2 regions of the Virgibacillus sp. JSM 102003 genome follow, and region 2 is predicted to be linked to the other one. Evidence: a T-box and tRNA genes for the amino acid it is inferred to sense, from the RefSeq annotation. Region 2 holds a T-box; the other holds one or more tRNA genes.
The links. A T-box is a leader RNA that pairs with one kind of tRNA and senses whether it is charged. The one in region 2 lies ahead of tyrS (tyrosine--tRNA ligase), so its partner is inferred to be a tRNA-Tyr.

Region 1: it has a tRNA-Tyr gene. The T-box ahead of tyrS (tyrosine--tRNA ligase) is inferred to sense a tRNA for this amino acid. The anticodon was not compared.

The regions. Positions count from the first base shown of each region.
Region 1 covers NZ_JBHFQH010000028.1:5,162-14,934, forward strand. Annotated here, with positions in the region: gene ACE1TG_RS19455 (Spo0E family sporulation regulatory protein-aspartic acid phosphatase) at 24-185, shown strand; gene ACE1TG_RS19460 (CPBP family intramembrane glutamic endopeptidase) at 293-952, shown strand; gene rocF (arginase) at 1,354-2,256, opposite strand; gene ACE1TG_RS19470 (phosphomevalonate kinase) at 2,596-3,693, opposite strand; gene mvaD (diphosphomevalonate decarboxylase) at 3,854-4,831, opposite strand; gene mvk (mevalonate kinase) at 4,917-5,882, opposite strand; gene ACE1TG_RS19485 (hydroxymethylglutaryl-CoA reductase, degradative) at 5,879-7,168, opposite strand; tRNA gene ACE1TG_RS19490 (tRNA-Lys) at 7,372-7,444, opposite strand; tRNA gene ACE1TG_RS19495 (tRNA-Gln) at 7,489-7,559, opposite strand; tRNA gene ACE1TG_RS19500 (tRNA-Tyr) at 7,577-7,661, opposite strand; tRNA gene ACE1TG_RS19505 (tRNA-Thr) at 7,701-7,776, opposite strand; tRNA gene ACE1TG_RS19510 (tRNA-Val) at 7,942-8,017, opposite strand; tRNA gene ACE1TG_RS19515 (tRNA-Glu) at 8,058-8,132, opposite strand; gene ACE1TG_RS19520 (YwaF family protein) at 8,452-9,180, shown strand; gene ACE1TG_RS19525 (hypothetical protein) at 9,208-9,378, opposite strand; gene ACE1TG_RS19530 (helix-turn-helix domain-containing protein) at 9,455-9,694, opposite strand.
Region 2 covers NZ_JBHFQH010000001.1:417,947-427,719, reverse strand. Annotated here, with positions in the region: gene ACE1TG_RS02175 (transglycosylase domain-containing protein) at 1-1,851, opposite strand, end outside; T-box leader at 1,970-2,170, shown strand; gene tyrS (tyrosine--tRNA ligase) at 2,242-3,513, shown strand; gene ACE1TG_RS02165 (heavy metal translocating P-type ATPase) at 3,735-5,630, shown strand; gene rpsD (30S ribosomal protein S4) at 5,740-6,342, opposite strand; gene ACE1TG_RS02155 (diguanylate cyclase domain-containing protein) at 6,934-8,811, shown strand; gene ACE1TG_RS02150 (GAF domain-containing protein) at 8,853-9,335, opposite strand; gene refZ (forespore capture DNA-binding protein RefZ) at 9,452-9,773, shown strand, end outside.

The sequences.
Region 1 (9,773 bases), on a different contig from region 2:
ATACTAGATTGGAGGCAAGTTTTGTGGAAAACAATTCAATATTATTAGAAAAAATTGAGGATTGTCGTGATACCCTAATCACTTTAAGCAACTCCCATGGATTGACCACTGAAGTTGTAATTCAAACCAGCAAAAAATTAGACAAGCTTCTAAATGAATACAATAGTAACTTCATATCTTATTAAACTCGTCAAAAACAGAGAGAAATAGGGTAAAAAGACATGCAAAATGGATGTCTTTTTTTTCTGGCTAGGATGTTATAATAAAAAGAAAAGGTGTAGCAGGTGTTTTCATGACTGATAAAAAATTGATTGTCTTACTAAGCTCAATATCTATTACGTTATTATTTATCATTGAGCAAATTCTCTCTTTCGAATATATCTATAAAACGATAGCAAAAGTGTTCATTTTCTTTCTCGTACTAATTATTTTCCATTACATAACTAAAAATAACACCGCATATTTAGCGACACATAGAATGGATATCAAACGATTAAAAATAAGCGCCGGTTTGGGAATTGGAGCTTTCCTCATTCTTATAGGGGCGTACCTTGGTTTAAAAAATCACATCGACTTCGCTGAAATTAGTGAAAACCTGGCACAAAAGAACATTACTGGAGATACTTTTTTATTTATTAGTATTTATATTATAGTAGGCAATTCATTTTTAGAGGAGATTTTTTTCAGAGGATTTATATTTAAAAATTTACAGCATGACCATCGGCTATTTGCCTATATCTATTCATCATTTTTGTTCGCAATCTACCATACAGCAATCTTTCTCACCTGGTTCAACATCGGATTATTTCTGTTAGCGCTATTTGGGTTGTTTACAATAGGTTTAGTGTTTAACTGGCTCAATGAAAAGTCCAGCAATATCTTTAATTCATGGCTTGTTCATATTATTGCTGACTCAGCGATCATTATCATTGCACTAATAGCGATATTTTAACAATTGTCCAACTAACCTTAAGAAGTCGGATCCTGGTTCCGTTATTTGTTACAAAAACCGCGTTCGGAGCATGGGTCCGGATCCTCGTTCCGTTATTTGCCTTTTTTACCCTAATATACCGTTGATTTTAGCCAGTTAGCGGTGTGAAGCCGAAGCCCTTATTTTACCTAAACCATGGCTAATAGAGGCATTTGTGCTAAATAAGGTCTCTGGTGTCCGCAAAACCTTAAACCTGTTATATGGAAACACCTCTTTATTTCGATTACAAATTCATGTTTATAATAGATGGTGGCTACGTATTCGACAGCTATGTTAGTTTCTTAACTGCCAAAAGAGCATCAAATTGCTTTGCAATTCAATGCTCCATTCTACTCAATATTCAATTTGTACTACAAAACTACTTACTTCAACTTTTCACCAAACAGTGAACCTATTAAGCCGACAGCAACAGTTGCCGTTTTATTCTTGTGGTCCAAGATTGGATTTACTTCAACAAATTCTGCAGAGGTAAGGATATTGGACTCTGCAAGCATTTCCATTGCTAGATGGCTTTCACGATAGGATAACCCGCCAATTACCGGTGTACCCACACCAGGGGCTTCCTCAGGATCCAAACCATCCAAATCCAGACTCAAATGAACTCCATCTGTACGATTCTTTAAGTAATCTATTGCCTGACTCATTACAGCTGGCATTCCCAAGCGGTCCACTTCATGCATGGAATATACGTTTATGCCACTTTCTTTAATCAGGTCCTTTTCCCCCGGATCAAGTGAACGGGCACCTATAATCACGATATTCTCAGGCTTGATTTTTGGCTGGTAGCCAAGTATATTCGTTAACTTTTCATTCCCGATTCCTAAACTTACAGCAAGTGGCATGCCGTGAATATTACCAGATGGTGATGTATCACCTGAATTCAAGTCACCGTGGGCGTCATACCAGATTACACCTAAATTTTCATAGTGCTTCGCTATACCTGCTAGACTTCCAATAGCAATGCTATGATCGCCACCCAACACTAACGGGAAATGATTACTGGTAATTTCCTTGTCGACCATCTCTGCAAGCTTCTGATTTGCATCAGCCACCTGTTGTAAATTTCGTAAATTATCTTCCTGTTTCTCATATTTACTATCAGGGCGGGAAACCGGCACATCACCCAGATCTTTAATATCGTAGTTTAAATTTTCAAGCGTTTCAACAACGCCCGCATATCGGATGGCGCTTGGTCCCATATCAACACCACGTCGACTTTGTCCGAGATCCATCGGCACGCCAATTATAGACATATTTTTCTTCATCTGAATTCCTCCTCTACCTTTTTATTTTAGCCAAAAAACAGGCAATGACTCAACTCGACAAAAATATGTATATATATACACTGATAATTGATTGCTGGATTAAAACTTTAGGGTCATGTTAATTGAGTTTAGTAATTATATACTTACACTTATGCCATAATGAGATGAGTATTGGCAGCTTATATTATTTTAAAGATAAAATGAATGATCACCCATTCATTTTTTTACTTTACATCAAAATTTATACAGGAACTGTTGAAATGCAGCGAATCGAAAATAGCCGAAGACTTATTAGCGTAACTAAATAGCAGGGCTGTCTAAAAAAAAGACAGTCCTGCTTTATATTTCGGCTGCACCAGCCTTATAAAGTTGAATATCCAACGGTTTAATTCCTGCCTCTTTCCAGGCATTCATTAGCTGCTGAGCCTTTTCTTCGGATGGCAGAAATGCAATCCCACAGTCACCACCACCTGCTCCAGATGGTTTACCTGCCCCACCGTGCTGTTCAGCCAGATCACACAACTTTTGCAGCAGTGGGGTTTCAATGTCTGCATTAGCTTGCTTTCCAACAGTAGCTAACGCTTGTCTGTTCCGCTTTGTACCCTCAATAATAAGTGCAGCATCCTCCTCAGTAACTCCATTGATAAAGGTGCTGACTGCCTCATTACTTTCATTAAGAAATTGCTCGTATTGTTTATTATTCTCTGTTTTAAGTAGTTTGATTTTATCGATTAACTTCCCGGTTGATGCAGGGGTTCCTGTCCAGCCAATGCACATGTGAGTATTATCTGGTAATTTAATCGGATTAAGAGATAAATACTGCCAATCCTTTTCCACTAATTCATGAATGGTTTCTGCCTGTTTGTATTCGTGCTGCAGCCATTCTGCTTGAAATGAGGCATATTGTATAAACCCTCCATAAGATGATGCAGCAACATCAGCACCTGAACCACTTCCTTGTGTCTTCACATGCGAAATAGCTGCTAACTTAAAAATCAATTTAGCCGATGACTCTTTTGGGAGATATTTTTTTAAAATGGCAGCAACCACAGAAGTAACGACAGCGGCACTAGAACCTAAACCATATTTACGACCGGATTCGTCATCAAGTTCACTGCGGATTTCTAAATGAAAGTTGGCTGGGGAGATGTTCTTTTCTTTTAAATATGTATATACGACCGACATAGCATCTTCAACAAACTTTACACGCTTGTCAGCTGTCTTTATGTTGACCTTTTTTTCATCATAGGTCCATTCGAGGTTAGCTAATTCGAAGTTCAGCAAAGAAAGACGGTTTTCATCCTGTTGTGTTAATGTCACATAAACAAAACGATCAACCGCCATAACGACTAGGTTTTGATAGGCTTCAAGTACTGCAAATTCCCCCGCTATCATTAACTTCCCAGGGACTTTAAGGCTCAATGGTGTAGTTGGCAATACGTTTCAACTCCTTATAAAACTTGGCTTTCGTTAAAGGGATTCTTATGAAACCGTATTTTGCTTTCTTAGAACCCCTTATACTCTGGAGTGCAAGCCTTAATGGGCGGAAGCTTAGTTGCACTTATGCAGTAAGAAAGGATTTATACTTTCTTAACTGCTAAATATAGGATACTCCTTGACCAGCTCGACTTGCAATAACGTCATCTACCCCAGGTATTTCACGGAGCGTACTTTGTATCGTTTCTTCGTTTTCTGGCAGGTAAAGAACTTTTACATTTGGACCAGCATCAATCGTGAAATATGCTGAAGCCCCGTTTTCACGCAGTTCCTGAACAGCTCGCATTACAGCAAGCGTCGTGTCATGCCAATACGTAAAAGGTGGATTGGCAGCCAAAGTAGTGGCATGCATTCTAAGACAGTTTGCCTCAGCTATTTCTCCTACTTTCTCAAAATCCCTGTTCTTTATACCCTCTTTAATGTTACGGAGATCCTCTGGAATACTTTTAACCCAGCTGGAATAATAAGCAGACGTATCGACAGTCCGCTTCATCCCTTCCCGGCTCAGCACCTTCTTAGCTGAGGAGGATAAAACGACTGCAGCGACGCGAATATCCCAATGACTTGCAGGTGCTACCTGTATAGCATAAGAATCAGAGCCATCAGACATGTCTCCTTTTTCCCATTCTACAAAGCCACCATAAATTGATCTGCAGGCTGACCCTGACCCTTGTCTGGTTAAGATGGAAAGTTCTTCATCACTTATCTTAAGTTCAAGCGATTTGACAGCGGCTGTTGCCAATGCAGCGAATCCTGATGCTGATGATGCAAATCCAGCAGCTGTTGGAACATAATTAGTAGAATGAACTTCTGCAAATAAATTCGGTTTTCCTGCATACTCCCGGATCAGGTCTAAAAATGATGTTACTCGGTCATATTCCACACCACTTACAGGTTGATCATTCAGATAAAAACTGTCCTCTGTTAACAATTCTCTAAAATCAACAGTAGTCGTTGTATAAAATCCATCTAACGTCAATGAGAGGCTATTATTCATCGGAAGTATTAATGATTCATCTCGTTTACCCCAGTATTTAATTAAGGCAATATTTGTATGTGCTTTGGCTGATGCCTTCATTGTATATCCCCTCTGTATCGCAGTTATCTTACTGCATATATGCAACTAAGACTTGATGATAAGCCAGGTTTTCTAATGTTTATGCTTATTCAGGCTTCTTTCTTAAAACAAAAGGCCATACCGTGTGTGCGCCGAATTTCTTCAGCTTTTCAGCTAGCTGTCTGGAGTGTACTTCATTACGTGCTAAGGCAATTATACAACCGCCATTTCCGCCTCCAGTTAATTTGGCACCTAAGGCACCTTCCTGCCTTGCAAAGTAGATTAACCTGTTCAAGCCTGCATCGCTTACACCTAGAGCTTCCAGTTCTTTTTGTGCTTCATTTAACATCTGTCCTAATAAATGCTTGCTCGCACTCTCAAGCGCATGCCTTGCTCGATGCGTAATTTCACCTATACGGTCAAGCTTAGCCTGTATTCTTCTTGGAGCTGATTTGAACAGGTTCGCAACGGACTCAACAGCTAAACGCGTATCACCCATTCTGCCTGAATCGGCAACAATGAAATGAAAATCACCTTTAGGTTCAATAAAATCAGAAGGCAGTTCCTTCTCAAACCAGACTGGACAATCGGAAGTAATTGTTAGTGTATCGATACCACTAGGCACTCCATGAGCATACGTTTCTGAAATGTTAGCTAAGGTCAGAAGTTCATCTTCTGAATAGTCCTGATTGTTATAGGCAAAAAGTGATCTCACTACCGCAATAGCCACTGAAGCACTTGATCCTAGTCCTTTTCCAGGTGGTATGGATGATTTAATTCGTATCAAAAGATCCTCACATGGTAACTGAAGATAATTTAAGGTTGCCTTAATACAATTTACAAGCCCCTCCAGCGACTCTGGTGCAGATTCAAGCGGACCATGGTAAAACGTACTATCAATCTTTACCGAGCCTGGAACATAATCAATTACTGATTCCACCCCTACTAACGGGAATGGAAGCGCAATAGCAGGTTGTCCGTGTACAACTGCATGTTCCCCGATTAAGATCAATTTACTATGAGCTATACCTATAGCTGTTTGTTCTGATGTTGTTGCTTTTTCTGCACTCATTTTATATATTCTTCCACCATTTCTTTAGCTTTTCCAACACGGATTTCTTTTTCATCAACTAATCGTTCAGCAATGATATCAATCATCTCCCCTGTAGCTCCTGCTGCTATAGCAACAGAGCGAGAATGTAAAGCCATATGACCTTTCTGAATACCATCGGTTGCTAAGGCTTTAAGTGCACCAAGGTTTTGTGCAAGTCCAACAGAAACTATAACTTGTGCAAGCTCCTGTGCTGAATCAACGTCTAAAATTTTATATGCAAGTTTAGAAATTGGGTGAACATGGGTCGAACCGCCTACAGTCCCGACAGACATAGGGAGTTCTAATTCACCAACTAAATTTCCGTCCTCATCCTTCGACCATTCTGTCATCGAACTATATTTCCCGAATCTAGCTGCGTGCGCATGGGCCCCAGCTTCAACAGCACGCCAATCATTACCGGTTGCAATAACGATGGGGTCAATACCATTCATTATCCCTTTATTGTGGGTAACAGCGCGATAGGGGTCCGATGCGGCAAACTCATAGGCATGAATAACGCCATCACGCACTTCTTCACCAGTGTAACTGCCTGTCTGTAATAATTCAGGTGGAATAACGCAACGCGCACGTGCAAGACAACGATCTGGATAATTAGAAAGGATCCGTAAATATACTTTCCCTTCCGTAATAGTCTCAACTGTCGGAGCAAGTGACTCAACCATTGTGTTAATGATATTTGCCCCCATTGCGTCACAAGTATTTATATAAACGTGAAGAATAAGCATTTGACCATATTTTGAGTCTGACTCTTCATTTAATACTCTAACTTCTAGATCTTCTGCACCACCCCCCCTAGCTACTAAACTGGGGTATGCGGCATTAGCATCAGCAATCAATGCATCTTTTTCCTTTAAAACAGCCTCTTTCGCTGCTTTAAAATCCGGACAGCCTACCACTTGAATTTGACCAATCATAACGCGATCTGTCGCCTCTGTAGTAAACCCGCCAGCATTTCTGACAGTTTTTGCAATGTAGCTTGCTGAAGCAACAACAGATGGTTCTTCAATTGCCATTGGTATTACATATTCTTTCCCATTAATTAAAAAATTCAATCCTAATCCTAATGGAAGCGGAAAAGTCCCGACTACGTTTTCTATCATTTTATCCGCCGTGTCAGTTGGAAGAGGTTCGTTTGAAAACAAATAATCTTTTTCTTCATCAGTGAACGTGTCCATCGTAGTCAACAACTGTCTGCGTTCCTCAACAGTCATATTGTAAAAACCAGGGAATCTAGAAGTTTTCATACCATCTCATCCTTTTAACTAGCATAATTTATATATGTCAAATTGTTCATTTTTTTATTAATGATTAAATTACTGTATCTATTATGTAAAAAAACAGTACAAAATGCAAATAAACAAGGTTGTTGGTAATCATAACGACCTTGTTTATCTGCTATTATAATATGTGTTATGTATTTACGCTAGTGTTTTTTCATATAAATTGATGAGCCATGGAGGATTCGAACCTCCGACCCTCTGATTAAAAGTCAGATGCTCTGCCAGCTGAGCTAATGGCTCATATAAGGAATGTTTCCCGAAATACCTCATAAAATAAAAAAAGGCTGGGCTACCAGGATTCGAACCTAGGATCACGGGATCAAAACCCGATGCCTTACCGCTTGGCTATAGCCCAATTAATTAAGTATATTATGGTGGAGGGGGAGAGATTCGAACTCCCGAACCCTGAGGGAGCGGATTTACAGTCCGCCGCGTTTAGCCACTTCGCTACCCCTCCATATTTTAACTACATTTCTATAAATTATACATAAAAAAATGGTGCCGGCCAGAGGAATTGAACCCCCAACCTACTGATTACAAGTCAGTTGCTCTGCCAATTGAGCTAGACCGGCATATATTTAGATAGTGTTAATTGTCTTGATGTGCTTTTCAGTTTGTGTGCTCGTCGTGTTGCATGTCTTTTCGGCGATGCCGCACTCCTCGCAAACCTGCACATGGTAGATTACTCGGTGAAGCTAACGGCTTGCTCTGCCAATTGAGCTAGACCGGCATATAAATGGTGGAGGATGCAGGGCTCGAACCTGCGACCCCCTGCTTGTAAGGCAGGTGCTCTCCCAGCTGAGCTAATCCTCCTATGTAATATCTTGGGGTGCTGACTATTAAAAGAATAAAATGGTGACCCGTACGGGATTCGAACCCGTGTTACCGCCGTGAAAGAGCGGTGTCTTAACCACTTGACCAACGGGCCTTACAATGGTTTATGTAATAAAGTTATTACACATTTTAGATGCACTTATGCAGTAAGAAAACATTTATTATTTCTGATTTCCAAAAAGGATTGTCATAAACTGACGAATTTTATTATATACAGATTAAGCATCTTTGTAAAGGGGAAAAAGGAATTCTTTATTTTCAAATACTTTTGATACCAATATAATGGGAATTAGGCCATGATTTTAGCAGTTGAGAAAGTATAAATCCTTTCTCACTGCATAAGTGCAACGAAGGCTTATCTATATTAAGCCTTGGCGATAAGCCAAGTTTTCTAAACAATATGGGGGGATTATATGGGGAACTGGTTAAGTTTGGGTGGCGAGCCATTTATTACATTTGGCATTAGTCACATTGTTATGCTGCTTATATATTTATTAGGAATAATGCTATTTATAATATTTCTTAAAAAGATCTTATCTAATACATATTTATACAATACAATTCGTTGGTTCTTATTTATTCTGTTAATTTTTTCAGAAGTATCCTATCAAACATGGACAGCATTAACTGGAATATGGAGCTTACAGGAACACACACCATTACATCTTTGCGGAGTTGCAGGTATAACAGGAGCAATTGCGTTAGTTACTCACAACAGGAAGCTTATACAAGTCACTTTTTTTATTGGTCTTATCCCAGCTTTCCTGGCATTAGTTACTCCAGAGTTGCCGTATGACTTTCCGCACTATCGCTTTTGGAAGTTTTTTGTCCATCATACTGCCATATCATGGACAAGTATTTTTCTTGTAGCAACCAGTTCCTTAAAGATTAATTTTAAATCACTACTTGAAGTCTATGGATACCTATTACTGTATGCTATTATAATTGGTTTCTTTATTAACCCATTTTTGAATTCCAATTACCTGTATCTTTCCCATACACCTACAGCCAGCACACCACTTGATATGCTTGGAAGTGGTATTTGGTATTATATTAACCTTTGTGTGTTAGCATTTATTGCCTTCTTTGTTCAGCTACAGATTTATAAATTACTTAAGCGTGAAAAATCAACACGCAACTAACTATCCTAGTTGCGTGTTGATTTATAGTTAGGAATACATAATAGCTACTACCCAAACAATTACAATGACCGGTAATGAGGTATACAAAGATTGCCAGATTTTCATATTATGTTTCTTGATCAAAAAGTAAGCCACAAACACTTCAGCTATAGTTACTACAATTGCTAATATTATAAGCAACGATAGTCCACTCCCCATTTAAAAAACCACCTGTCTATTTATATTAAAAACCTTATCGATAAAGATACCTTAAAAAAGTCAATATGCATAACGTCTATTCAAACGTTTTTAACCATTCATTATTTGATCTCGCTTCTCGAAATGCTTCTTTAAAAGCCACAATGTCATCTTTTAAATATATACCACTTCTAATCGGTTTTATCCTTCCGTCATTTACATATTGGCTTAATCGCATACGAGAAACGCCTAATATCTCCAAAGCTTCTTTTGATGAAATAATTTCACTAGCAATTTGTTCTCTGCGTTGCTTCCTTACTTCTTTTGGTGCTGACATTTTACCACTCCATCCTAATACTTATAATACATTAATCGAATGTTCTTCATAAATAAAAACACCTAAATCCCTTGGGAAA
Region 2 (9,773 bases):
GTTAGTTTGTGGTGAATATACATCTACAGGTTTACTTTTATGTTCATAGATTACTTCACCATCAGTTGTGGTTATTTTTTCAATCATGTAAGCATCGACGGCTTTACCATTGTTGCCAAACGTACTGTAAGCATTTGTGTTTTCCTCAATTGAGATTCCATTGGTGGTACCACCGATTCCCAAAGAGAGGTTAGCATATTCATTTTCACCTAAGGTTGTAATTCCCATAGGCTTTAAAAATTCACTAACAGGATCCTGCGATCTGATTTGGTCATAAATTCTGATTGCAGGTATATTATAGGAATTTTTAAGTGCCTTTCGAGCAGAAACTAGACCATGATAGCCACCTGCATAGTTTCTAGGTGTATAGGAACCTCCAGGTGTGGAATAAGTTGTTCTGACATCAGCTAGTGGTGTCCCAGGTTGTATAACTCCTTTTTCCATTGCTGGAGCATAGGTGAGTATTGGCTTCATGGTACTGCCATTCGAACGAATTACATCTGTTGCATAATTTATTTGATCTTTCTCAGTATACTCACGGCCACCAACAAAGCTAATGATTCTGCCTGAACTGTTTTCAATTAGAATTCCACCTGTTTCGATAGGCTGGGTTATTTCTTTCTTTTCACCAGTCTCTTCATTTATAACAACTTTACCAGTCCAATCCGGACCATATGTGTCGTAATTTTTGATGACCTTTTTAAACGCATCATGTGTTTTTTTATCAATTGTTGTATGGATTTTGTAGCCATTTTTACGCAATGCACGGTCAGCTAATATTTTATATTCTTCCATTAACTTCTCGTCATTGTTCAGGTCTTCCATTGAGTACCCATCTTTTTTGGCAATATGTTTTAGTATTTTTTCTTTTGCCCGTTTTTCAGCACTAAAGGTTAAGTATGGATATTTTTCAATTGGTGATTGAGACTCTTCGATGAAATCAGCTACTATATCGTAACCTAATGCCTTCTCGTATTGCTTTTTTGAAATAGTATCTGATTCATACATTCTGTTTAGAACGGATTTCATCCGATTAATTCCAGGTTGCATCCCCTCTTTACTTTTTAAACCACCGCTGTTTTTGAAGGGGGTATACCTTGATGGACTCTGCGGAAGTCCTGCAAGGTAGGCTGCCTGTGGCAGATTAACCTCAGATGCATCAATACCAAATATTCCTTGTGCAGCGGTTTGAATTCCAGCGATATTCCCCCCAGAAGCATCTCGGCCATATGGGACAATATTTAAATATGCCTCAAGGATTTGATCTTTTTCAAAAAAACGTTCCAAACGCAGTGCTAACAATATTTCCTTTGCTTTACGTTCAAATGATACCTCATTCGTTAGAATCTGGTTCTTAATAAGCTGTTGTGTTAGCGTACTTCCTCCTGTTTTGACTGCTGCATTTGTCGCTTCCTGTACTAGTGCACGGACTATTGCTTTTGGAACAATCCCTTTATGGTCATTGAAATACTCATCTTCAGTTGCAATAACTGCATTCTTCAAGGTATCGGAAACATTTTCCAATTTAACTTCTTCTCTATGTATATCAGAACGGACGTTACCGAAATACTTATTCCCGGCAAAATACAATTTTGATGTTTCCTCATAATTATATATATCTTTTTCCATGCTGGCATAGCTCCGTACTGGTTCATCTTTGACAAGTGAAGCAAAGTAACCTGCACCTACACCACCTGCGAATAATAGACCAACAGCACCTACAATCACAAAAAATAATATTACATTCCAAAACACATCATATGTAATACGTGATGATTTTTGAACTTTTCCAGTTCCCCAAATTGTCTTTATTTTTTCTTTATATTTTTTAAATAATTGTTTATAATCCATAGTAAGACCTCCTAAATTCCAACATCAATTATAGCATAATCAATGTACTAGGTATAGAAGGAATTATGTGAATATATTGCGTTTGCCATCAGAATGTGATATGAATAAGTAATAATATTAAAATACATTGAAAGATCGAAGTAGCTTTGCAAATCAATTTTTAAGAGAGCTAACGGATGCTGAGAGTTAGCATATATTTGCTGGTGAATTACAATCCGGAGTTTCTTCCTTTAAAAAGAAGACGGTGACATCATCGTTAACAATTCCAAGGTGGCATGTGCAACAAGGGTGGTACCGCGAGCGTCAACTCGTCCCTTATTTATATTAGGGATGGGTTTTTTTATTTGCAGTTAAGAAAATATTAATAGTAAAAGATGGAGAGTGAAGAGAGTGGATATTTTAAAGGATTTGGAACAGCGTAATTTGATTCATCAAACAACTGACACCGAGGGTTTAACCAAGCATTTGGAAGAGAATCAGGTAACATTGTACTGTGGGTTTGATCCGACTGCTGACAGCTTACATATTGGACATTTGCTGCCTATCACAATGTTAAAAAGGTTTCAGAAAGCTGGACATCGACCTATAGCATTGATTGGTGGCGGAACAGGAATGATTGGTGATCCAAGTGGTCGTTCCACTGAACGTTCACTGAACGAAGCGACAGTTGTAAAAGGTTACAGTGAAAAAATTAAACAGCAATTAGCAAAATTGCTTGATTTTGATAGTGGGTCAAATGCTGCGGTTGCCCGTAATAACCATGACTGGCTTAGTAGCATGACTGTTATTGACTTTTTGCGGGATGCGGGGAAACATTTTGGTATCAATTACATGCTTGGTAAGGAATCTGTGTCAGCGAGAATTGAACAGGGGATATCTTACACAGAGTTCAGTTACATGATACTTCAATCTTTAGACTACCTAAAATTATACGAACAGGAAAATTGCACCATGCAAATTGGCGGCAGCGATCAATGGGGTAATATAACTGCTGGTATGGAACTGATTCGCCGCTCCAGAGAAGAAATGGACGAAGAAACGAAAGTGTTCGGCTTAACTGTTCCTCTGATAACAAAGGCTGATGGTTCCAAGTTTGGTAAAACAGCAGGTGGTTCTATTTGGTTAGATCCGGAAAAAACAACACCATATGAATTTTATCAATTTTGGTTTAATGCTGATGATTGTGATGTAATGAAATTCTTATATTACTTCACATTTATCGATAAGGAGGAATTGGACCAGTTACAAAAAGAAGTAGAGAACACCCCTGAGAACCGTGTGGCACAAAAACGGTTAGCAGAAGAGATGACTCGCGAAGTGCATAGTCAGGAAGCGCTGGAACAAGCGCAGAAAATATCAGCATCACTATTCAGTGGAAATTTAAAAGAATTATCTGCAGAAGATATTAAGCAGGGTTTTAAAGGTGTTCCAGCCCACGAAGCTTCTAAAGAAGAAATAGGTTTAATTGATCTTTTAGTTAACGCTTCTATATCATCATCAAAGCGACAAGCTAGAGAAGACATTAAAAATGGAGCAATTTATATAAATGGTGAGCGTCAGCAGGAGTTGCAGTACGTTGTAAGTGAAGAAGACCGTATTGACGATATGTTTACCATAATAAGACGCGGCAAGAAAAAGTATTTCCTTATAAGCTATAAATAGATCGTTTCACAATTTATAATGGGGATGTTTAAGAGTGCAAACACCCAAACAACATTCAATGCACACGCTATTTCATAATTGAAAATGGCGTGTGTATTTTTGTGCAATTAGTAATTTATTTAAAGAAAATCTCCTAATCTTGATGGCGGTCAATTTCCTTAGACAGAAAGAACTCTATAATAAAGGTATCAAGAAGATGATGATTAAAGGAGAGTAAAAAAATGATTAAAACAATAAATCAACACAAAAATCATATTACAGCAATTACCGCAATTCTCATTGTATTTGGTTTCACTTCTGAAATTATGGGAAATGCAGGCGTTAAGGATATAACGTTAATCATTGCGACAATTGTTGCTGGTGTTCCGATTTTTATGAAAGCCTTTCAGGCGCTTCGAATGAAGGCTTTCAGTATTGAATTGCTGGTTACTATCGCAGTCATTGGTGCTTTAATTATCGGTGAATACGTTGAATCAGCTGTAGTTACTTTTCTATTTTTATTTGGGGCATTTTTGGAAGCACGAACATTAGAGAAAACACGTTCATCCTTAAAAAAACTGGTCGATATGGCTCCACAGGAAGCTGTTGTAGTCCGTAATGAGAATCATGTCACAGTACCAGTTGAAGAAGTAGCGGAAGGGGATCATGTTATTATTCGTTCTGGTGGAAGTATTCCTGTTGATGGAAATATTATGTTCGGTCGTGCATCGTTAAATGAATCAGCTGTTACAGGTGAATCGATACCCGCATCCAAGAAGTTAAATGACAAGGTTTTTAGTGGGACTATTGTGGATAATGGTTATATTGAGATTGTTGCTGAAAAAGTTGGCAATGATACCACTTTTTCGAAGATTATCGAACTGGTGGAAGAAGCACAGGAGTCAAAATCAAAAACAGAGAAGTTTCTTAACAAGTTTGCCAATGTTTATACACCAGCAGTTGTTATACTATCAATTGCGGTCTATATATTGACAAGAGATCTACATTTAGCTATCACATTCTTAGTTGTTGCCTGTCCCGGAGCCCTGGTGATTGGAGCTCCTGTATCAAACGTCGCTGGTATTGGAAATGGTGCCAAAAATGGTTTCCTGGTTAAAGGTGGCGAAGTAATGGATACCTTTTCCAAGGTGGACACTCTAGTTTTTGACAAAACAGGCACACTAACAAAAGGAAAGCCGGAAGTTACCGACATTAAATTATTTAACTATCAGGATACAAATGAATTATTGCGTTTAGTTGCACAAGTGGAAACAATTTCGGAACATCATTTAGGTCAAACTATTGTAAAAGAAGCAAGTAATAGAAAGATAGATTTTAGAGGAGAACTTAAAGAAGGAAAAGTCATAAAAGGAAATGGAATTTCTGCAAAAGTTAACGATCAATCGCTTACTGTGGGAAATCGTCATTTAATGAATTCCGAAAATATTGAGGTGCCAGCAGAGGTTGCAGCGTATGCCGTGAACTGTGAAATGGCAGGTAATACTGCAATATATGCAGCAGTTGATGGAAAAGTAGCAGGTGTTTTCTCTATAGCTGATCAAATTCGGGAAGATGCTCCAAAAGCTTTAGCTGAAATGAGGAAAAACGGTATTAAGAAAATCGTTATGCTTACAGGTGATAACAGGCACACTGCTGCATTAGTTGCGAGTAAATTAGGATTAGATGAGTACCAGGCGGAATTATTACCAGAAGACAAAGTAATCTTCGTGAAGAAATTACAAAATGAAGGGCATGTCGTCGCAATGGCGGGGGACGGTATCAATGATGCACCAGCAATTGCTGCGGCTGATATCGGATTGGCAATGGGTGAAGGTGGTACAGATGTTTCTATGGAAACTGCCGATGTTGTCTTAATGGCAGATAGTCTTATGCAATTCTCACATGGCTATTCACTATCTAAAGCAACCGTTAGCAACATGAAGCAAAATACATTCTTTTCAGTGGGGATTGTAGTTGTTCTCTTAGCCGGTGTACTAGCAGGAACCGTACATCTTGCATCCGGTATGTTTATCCATGAAGCAAGTGTATTGCTTGTAATCTTAAATGCAATGCGGTTAATCCGCTTTAACCATAAAAGAAGAAGGGAAGAAGTAAATTTAAAGATTTCGCATGCATAAAGAAACTCTATCTTAGATAGTGAAAGGGGAGGATGAAGACGAATAGTATGCATGCACAAAGAAAAACTCCAAAACCCTTACTATATCAAGGGGTTTGGAGTGTCGTTTTTTAACGAGAGTAAAATTCAACGATAAGTGGTTCGTTGATTTCAGCTGGAAGTTCAGAACGCTCTGGGTAACGAGTGTAGCTTCCTTCCATTTTATCTGCGTCAAAAGAAAGGTATTCTGGAACGAAGTTATTTACTTCAATTGCTTCTTTAATAATATCCAGATTCTGTGACTTTTCACGTAGTCCGATTACCTGACCTGGCTTTAGGCGATACGATGGAATATCAACGCGCTTGCCGTCAACGGTTACATGACCGTGGTTTACTAGCTGACGAGATTGTCTGCGTGTACGAGCAAGTCCAAGGCGGTAAACAAGGTTATCTAGGCGAGATTCAAGTAAAAGCATGAAATTTTCACCATGAATACCTTTCATATTACCAGCTTCTGTAAAGAGATTACGGAATTGACGTTCATTTAATCCATACATGAAGCGAAGTTTTTGCTTTTCTTGTTGCTGTAAACCATATTCAGAAATTTTTCTGCGTGAATTTGGTCCATGTTGACCTGGAGCGTAAGGACGTTTATCTAGTTCCTTACCAGTTCCAGTTAATGAAATGCCGAGACGACGTGATTTCTTCCATATTGATCCAGTAAATCGTGCCATTAGACATTTCCTCCTTTATTAGTTTATTAGCATAAAATAAACAGTGTGTTCCAAATCCGCTATACATTTTATTTTCATGTACCATCGCTCCAGCAGCAGAGAGTTACACGATACACCTCATTTTTGAGGAATAAAATGACATAAACGTAGGTTCACGTAAGCTACCTTTTATTTTACACAAAGAATAGTATATAAGCTATAACAGTGAAAGTCAATAAAAACTTGATTAATTCACTAATAGCAGCTTTGTTCTTGGTTATTATCTAAAAAATTATTGCTGACTGCAGTTACTGCAGTTCAGTGTTGAAAAATAAATTAAGTGCTGTGATACCTCACTGTCCTGAAATACACCTCTTTTTCTCATACGAGTCTACGTGATTTACTTCGTTAGCTTGGTTATTTCCCGCTTCAAGCAGTCGACTCCCGCGGAAAGCGACTGTCCGAGGCTCAAAAACATTGGTCCAGTCCGTAATCATACCAATTATTTGTTAGAAAACAGCTTTTTTATTAAAACTGTATAGGAAATTGTCAGATGTTTCGATATAATATAGAAAAATCTAAAGAACGACGATATGATAGGTGATACTATAAATGATAACTCAAAAAGATTTACAAGAGAATCTAAGGAGTACATACTTTGAATTGATCTCTGATATTGCACATTTTTCATATGATGAACTTTTATCAACAGTTACGAATAGTTTGGCAACTATGTTGAATACAACGCATGCAGCAATCTATATATATAATAACTGGAATAAAAAGTATGAAATAAAGACGAATTCTAATGAAGTAAGATTATTAATGAAAAGTAAAGTAGATTTTCGTGATATTAACCAACAGCTTTTGCGATCTGACAGTGCAAACGGGCAATTAATTTTTAGAGAGAAAAATGAATTACTTTATTCTGTCATTATACCACTGGTTCCGAAATTTGGGTCTTCTGGTTTTGTATTTCTTTCTTATCCGAAAAATGTAGACACCCTATATGATGATAGTGTTAAGTTAATTAAACGGGAAACAGAGCAGTTATTAAAGCTGGTTAATTATTATAAGTTAAGTGAAAACAGTGTAAGTAAGAGTAAATTTTTATTTGATATGTCTACACGTTTATATTCCATGACTATTAAAGAGGATATTTTGAAAGATATTATTCAATCTTTACTTAAACAATACCCTGCATTTACATATTATTTATTATTATCCCAAGATTATGAAGCGGAAAGTTCGCTGCCCATTAAAACAATTGAATATAGTGACGCTGCCACGAAGCGAGTAAGTACACAGGCATTTCTATCCGGAAAAGTGCAGCTGGAAGATCGTGTGAAGGATAAAAATACTAGTATATATGCTCCTTTAAAAGGAAGGCAGGGGGTTTACGGGGTATTGCAAATTATTACACCGCACGCTGTTGATTTCACAGAGGATGAAATTGAATTCATTACGCAATTTGCAAACACAGCTGGTGCGGCGATCGAGAATGTAACACTATATCAGCATTCTAAACATCTTGTATCCGATCTGAAGTTAATAAACGAAGCTACACATACACTTAATTCGAATTTAAGGCTTACTGAAATTATTGCTATTGTACGAAAGCAGATAATGGAAGCGTGTCGTGCAACACAGGTAGGCTTTATTTATGTTGACGATGAATCTGATTATGCATACAGTATTTTGGCAGGCAGTACAAGTTACTTTGAAACTACAAAAGGCGAACTATTTGCTGAAGACATACTTATTCAGATGAAGGCAAATGCTGACCCGATGTTCAGTGGCGATTTTAAACGGGACATTCCGTATTGTTCTATTATGGCAATACCGATGAGACAATCCGGTAAGGTTTATGGGGCAGTAATAATTTTGCACGAGGATAAATACTTCTTTTCCTTTGAAAACTATAAGTTAATGCAATCCCTTGTTCAGCATTCTACCCTGGCGCTGACTAATTCTATTTTAAAAGATAAATTGGAAGAATCGGTAATTACTGATTATCTTACTAAGTTATATTCAAGGAACCATCTTGACGAAAAGCTGAAAGCACATATGCAATCAGATGAAAAAGGGGCATTAATTCTATTTGATATTGATGATTTCAAAAGAATAAATGATATATATGGGCACTATATTGGTGATGAGGTAATTGTCCAAGTAGCGAATATTATCAGAACCCAATTAGGACACGAGGACATCCCTGCCCGATGGGGTGGAGAAGAATTGGCTATTTATCTGCCCAACGCCAGTATTGATGATGGTGTAGTGCTGGCTGGTCAAATACGGACGCAAGTAGAAAGTTTCACCGAGCCTGGAATTACACTATCCTGCGGTGTATCATCTTGGATTGATAAGAAGCGGGATTCTGTAAGTGATGTCTTTATTCGTGCAGACAAAGCACTATATGAAGCGAAAGAGATTGGAAAGAACTGTGTTGTAAAGGAAAAAGAGTTAAAAAAGCATCCTAATATATAAACAAAAAGTGGCTGAATCATATTCTTCAGCCACTTTACTTTTTACCTGACTAATTCTTCTAATATTTCCGCAAACCTTTCGATGTAGGTTTGGTCTGTTTCATCAAATCGGTTCGTTATCGGACTATCAATATCGAGAACACCATAAATTTCATCATTTACAATTAATGGTACTACAATTTCCGATTTACTTGCACTGTCACAGGCGATATGACCTGGAAATGCTGTAACGTCTGCAACTCTTTGGGTTTTTCTTTCTTCTATTGCGGTTCCACAGACCCCCTTGCCATATGCAATTCGAATGCAGGCAGGTAGTCCCTGAAATGGACCAAGCACTAATTCATTTTCTTTCCATAAATAAAAACCGACCCAGTTTACTTCATCTAGAAATTGGTTTAATAATGAAGATGCATTCGATAAAATAGCAATATCATCTTGTTCACCCTCAGACAAAGCGGTAAGTTGTTTTAATAATAATTCGTAATCTTTAGCTTTATTTCCGGAATAGGCTGTTGCTTGAAACATATTCATTTCCCTTTCAAATGTGTATATTTCGACAAATAACATAATTAATTGTCGAGAGAAAAATGCAGGATAAATCCTCACTTTGTCGTAAAAGAGATGTAAGGAGTTGAAAACTGATGAAGAAAAATCCAACTAAACAAAAGGTTGTTGATGCAGCTTCTATATTATTTTTTCAAAATGGCTTTCATGGAACGTCAGTAAGAGACATTGCAGATAAAGCAACTGTCAACGTTTCGCTGATCAGCTACTATTTTAAGAGTAAACAGGGACTCTTAGAGCATGCTGTTACACAATACTACGAGTCTTATTTGAAAGCGATCGAAACAGCTATGTTGCATAATGAGTCCATTTCACCATTGGAACGTTTGAAAAGAATGATTGCAACAATTATACATTACAAACAGAGTAATCATCAATTCTCATGTTTCATCCATCGTG